Regions from separate parts of the Caulobacter sp. DWP3-1-3b2 genome, predicted to be linked through region 1. Evidence: predicted binding sites of a transcription regulator. Region 1 holds the regulator's gene; the other holds the start of a gene.
What was found. Region 1 encodes LexA, which represses DNA repair genes until DNA is damaged. Its sites were predicted from a motif close to ATGTTCNCNANNTGTTCT; they were not measured.

Region 1 (2,197 bases):
CAGGCGCAGGGCCAGGCCCGTCCAGATCAGGACCAGCGCCAGGAGCCGCGCCTCGCTCCTCCACTGGATTATGCGAGCAAATTCAGAGGCGTTGGCGGCATAAAAGGCGACGAAGATCCCCGCCGCGATAATCAGGACCACGGCCTGCAGGCTGCCCCGGTCGGCGTCCTGGCCGCTGGCCGTGCGCCGGTCGCGCCACCAGACCCACAGCTCAAACAGGCAGAAGGCGCCGTAGCTGGTCCAGAAGGCGCGCGGCCAACCCGTGGTCAGAAGCCAGGCGTGGTCCATGTCGCGAAGGCTCCCCTCGGCAAAGATTACGGCGTTCAGCTACACCGAACATCGATCGCCGCGTCAACTTGACATTAACGAAGAACACCTAGAGAACATTTGAAAGGTTTGCGGTTTGTTCCGCGACGACTTGCGAGGCCGACATGCTCACGCGCAAGCAGCACGAGCTGCTGATGTTCATCCACGAGCGGATCAAAGAGAGCGGTGTCTCTCCCTCCTTCGACGAAATGAAGGAGGCGCTCGACCTGGCGTCCAAGTCAGGCATCCACCGGTTGATCACGGCGCTGGAAGAGCGCGGCTTCATCCGCCGCCTGGCGCACCGCGCCCGCGCGCTGGAGGTGATCAAGCTGCCGCAACAGGCCACGACGGCCGCCCCGCCCAAGGGTCGCGGCGCCTTCAAGCCGCAAGTGCTGGAAGGCGGCGGGCAGGCGCCAGCCGCGCCCGCGCCCGTCCAGATCGCCGCCGACAACACCCGCGAACTGCCGATCCTCGGCCGCATCGCCGCTGGCACGCCCATCGACGCCATCCAGCATGAACGCGAGCGCCTGCCTGTGCCCGAATCCATGCTCGGCGGCGGCGAGCACTATGTGCTCGAGGTGCAGGGCGATTCGATGATTGATGCCGGCATCCTCGACGGCGACTATGTCATCATCCGCAAGGGCGACACCGCCAACAGCGGCGAGATTGTCGTCGCCCTGGTCGGCGAGGAAGCTACGCTCAAGCGCCTGCGCAAGAAGGGCGGCTCGATCGCCCTGGAAGCCGCCAATCCCAAGTACGAGACCCGCATCTTCGGTCCTGACCAGGTCGAGGTCCAAGGCAAGCTGGTGGGACTGATCCGGCGGTATCATTAGATTTTCGCCCATCCCGGTGAACGCCAGGATGAGCAGGGTTTGCATCACGGCTGGGGGCAGGCCGCATGGGCCTGTCCTCATTTGCATTTGCGAAAGACCACGCAGACTCTGCTGCGGTCCGAGGTCCCTAGGTCGCCAGCCCGGCCGGCCGGTTTTCCGCATATTGCGGCACGTTCAGCGGCATCATCCACGGCTCGCGGCGCTTCACCCAGACCTCGTATTGCGGGATGAACCGACCGGTGTCGTCGAAGCCGCCCAGGTGAAGCTCGATCTCGTCCTCGCCCTCACGCCAGAACACCGGCGAGCCGCAAACCGCGCAGCCGTGCGAGCGGCCGCGCTCAGAAGTCGCCCAGGCGAAGGTTTCGCCCTCGACCCGCACCTTGTCCGACCGAAAGACCGCGAAGGCGTTGCAAGGCGCGCCGTGGCGCTTGCGACAGGTTAGGCAGTGGCACATGCCGACCCGCAGCGGCCCGCCCTCCGCCACATAACGCACCGCCCCACAGGCGCAGCCGCCTTGTCGTTCCATAGTCGTCTCCGTCTCGAGGCCCGTGCCCGGCCTCGCCTCGCCTCGCCTCGCCTCGCGATTCAGAACGCCAAACGCCCTTTGAGTTCCGCGAACGGGATAATGACATGCTCCCGATAGGCCGGCCGCGCCCGTAGCCGGTCGTACCAGGCCTGCAAACGGGGCTGCGGCGGCCGGTCGATCTCCAACTCGAAATAGCGATATAGACAGGCGCCAATGGGGATGTCGGCCAAGGACAGCGCCTCGCCCATCATGAAGGCCCGACCTTCGAGTCGCGCCTCGACCTGGCCCAGGCAGCGATGGGTGCGTTCCACCGCCTGGGCGATGGCTGGCCCATCTCGCAAAACCTCGGGCGTTCTGTAAAAGCCCCAGAACACTCCGCTCAGGAAAGCTGGCTGCAGAGCGGTCTGCGACCAGTCCATCCAACCATCGACCGGCGCCCGCGTCGCCGCGTCGGTTGGCCAAAACCGCCCTTCGCCGTAGGTGGCAGCCAGGTATCGAAGGATGGCGTGCGACTCCCACACCGCGACACCGC
Region 2 (2,197 bases), on a different contig from region 1:
CCGGAGGGCTGAACGTCAAGCGGCGAGCCCTCCAGATCCATCAGACCATCCAGGGCCGCATGGAGCGCCAGAGCAGCGACCCCCAATTCAGTGATCCATTGGCGGCGATGGACTATGTCAACCTGTGGGCCATGGCGGTCAACGAGGAGAACGCGGCCGGCGGCCGGGTGGTCACCGCCCCGACCAATGGCGCGGCCGGCTTGATCCCGGCGGTGCTGCGCTTCTACCACCGCTTCCACCAGGGCACGCCGCAGCAGGTGCGGGTGTTCCTGCTGACGGCGGCGGCGATCGGCGCGCTCTACAAGCGCAACGCCTCGATCAGCGGGGCCGAGGTCGGCTGCCAGGGCGAAGTCGGCGTGGCCTGCTCGATGGCGGCCGGCGGGCTGTGCGCGGCGCTCGGCGGCACCAATGAGCAGATCGAGAACGCCGCCGAGATCGGCATGGAGCACAACCTCGGCCTCACCTGCGACCCGATCGGTGGCCTGGTCCAGATCCCCTGCATCGAGCGCAACGCCATGGGCGCCATCAAGGCCATCGACGCCGCGCGGCTGGCGCTGCTGGGCGATGGTCAGCACTCGGTGTCGCTCGACAAGGTGATCGCCACGATGAAGCGCACCGGCGAGGACATGAGCGAGATTTACAAGGAGACGTCGCTGGGGGGCTTGGCGGTGGGGTTGTCGGTCAATCGGGTGGAATGTTGATCACCTGCCCCCTACGGATCGCTTCGCGATCGTCTTACCCCAGAGGGGGAAGAGCTTAAGCGCAGGGCTCCGCCCCCTCGCCGCTGACAGACGGCGAAGCCGTCAGGTGGGGGCCAGTGATCCGGTTTCCTCTTGCTCAAATTCAAACCTCTGACCTACGGCGCCCGCCAGAACAGGAAGAGAACACTCATGCCCGGAACCATTCGCGCCGGCATCGGCGGCTGGACCTACGAGCCCTGGCGGGGCGGCCCCTTCTATCCCGATGATCTGAAGCAGAAGGACGAGCTGAAATACGCTAGCCGCCACGTCACCAGCATCGAGATCAACGGCACCTACTATTCCACCTTCAAGCCCAACAGCTGGCAGAAGTGGCATGCCGAGACGCCCGGCGACTTCGTGTTCTCGGTCAAGGCCAGCCGCTACTGCACCAACCGCAAGGTGCTGTCGGAGAACAACGACTCGCTGGAGAAATTCCTCAGCCAGGGGCTGGAGGCGCTGGGCGCCAAGCTGGGCGCCATCAACTGGCAGTTCATGGCCACCAAGAAGTTCGACCCGGTCGATTTCGAAGGCTTCCTGAAGCTGCTGCCCAAGGAAATCGGCGGCCGGCCGGCGCGCCACGCCCTGGAGGTCCGCAGCCCCACCTTCGCCACCCAGGAATTCTACGACCTGGCCGCCCAGTACGGCGCGGCCATCGTCTATGCCGAAGACGACGAGGAGCCGACTTGGCCCTGCATCGACCAGCCGACCGCCGACTTCACCTATGCCCGCCTGATGTCGAGCCGCGAGAGCGAGCCCACCGGTATGACCTCGGACGATCTGGACGCCATCGCCAAGCGAGCCCAGGCCTGGGCCAAGCGCGGCGACGTCTACGCCTACTTCATCGCCGGGGCGAAGGTGCGCAATCCGGCCGCCGCCATGGCGCTGATCGAGAAGCTGAAATAGGGGCTGCGCCTCGGAAGCCCTTTAAGCGGCTGGGGACATGCACAGATGCATGTCCCCGATCGTGGCTATGCCTTTGACAATCCGTGGCGCCGTAAACCTCAGCTTTGCGTCGCGACACGGCCGGCCTCGGGCGCTCCCGCGACGGGATGGCTCTCCAGACACCCCAGCCCCCTCAGACTCACCGCCACCGCGACGTCGAGCGGCGTGTGCGGGACCTCGCCCAGAAACGCCCGCAGCTTGCCGTCGATAAGCGCCATGGGCTCGCGCCACAGGTAGCGCATCTCGGCCATCTCGCTGAAGACCGGCACCACGGGCGAGAGGGCCACGATCATCCACCAGGGGAAGGCCTTGATCGGCAGCTTGGGCTGGCCCAACACCCGACGGATCGACGCCCCCACCTCACCCCAGGCCAACTGGTGGCCGCTGAAGTGAAACACCTCGAACGACCCCAACCGGTCGGCGCGATCCAGCACGCGCGCCATGGTTTCGGCCAGGTCCGGCAGATAGGCCCAGGCGTGGCTGACGCCCTTGGCCGACGGTTCGGTCACCGAGGT

Region 2: a site for LexA is predicted at 871-888, ahead of ACP7AG_RS07595 (DUF72 domain-containing protein). Genes of this name have one in related genera too.

Annotation. Positions count from the first base shown of each region.
Region 1 covers NZ_JAFCUB010000006.1:88,062-90,258, forward strand. Annotated here, with positions in the region: gene ACP7AG_RS06510 (methyltransferase family protein) at 1-288, opposite strand, end outside; gene lexA (transcriptional repressor LexA) at 432-1,139, shown strand; gene ACP7AG_RS06520 (GFA family protein) at 1,267-1,665, opposite strand; gene ACP7AG_RS06525 (glutathione S-transferase family protein) at 1,725-2,197, opposite strand, start outside.
Region 2 covers NZ_JAFCUB010000007.1:108,725-110,921, reverse strand. Annotated here, with positions in the region: gene ACP7AG_RS07600 (L-serine ammonia-lyase) at 1-701, shown strand, start outside; gene ACP7AG_RS07595 (DUF72 domain-containing protein) at 891-1,643, shown strand; gene ACP7AG_RS07590 (NAD-dependent epimerase/dehydratase family protein) at 1,742-2,197, opposite strand, start outside.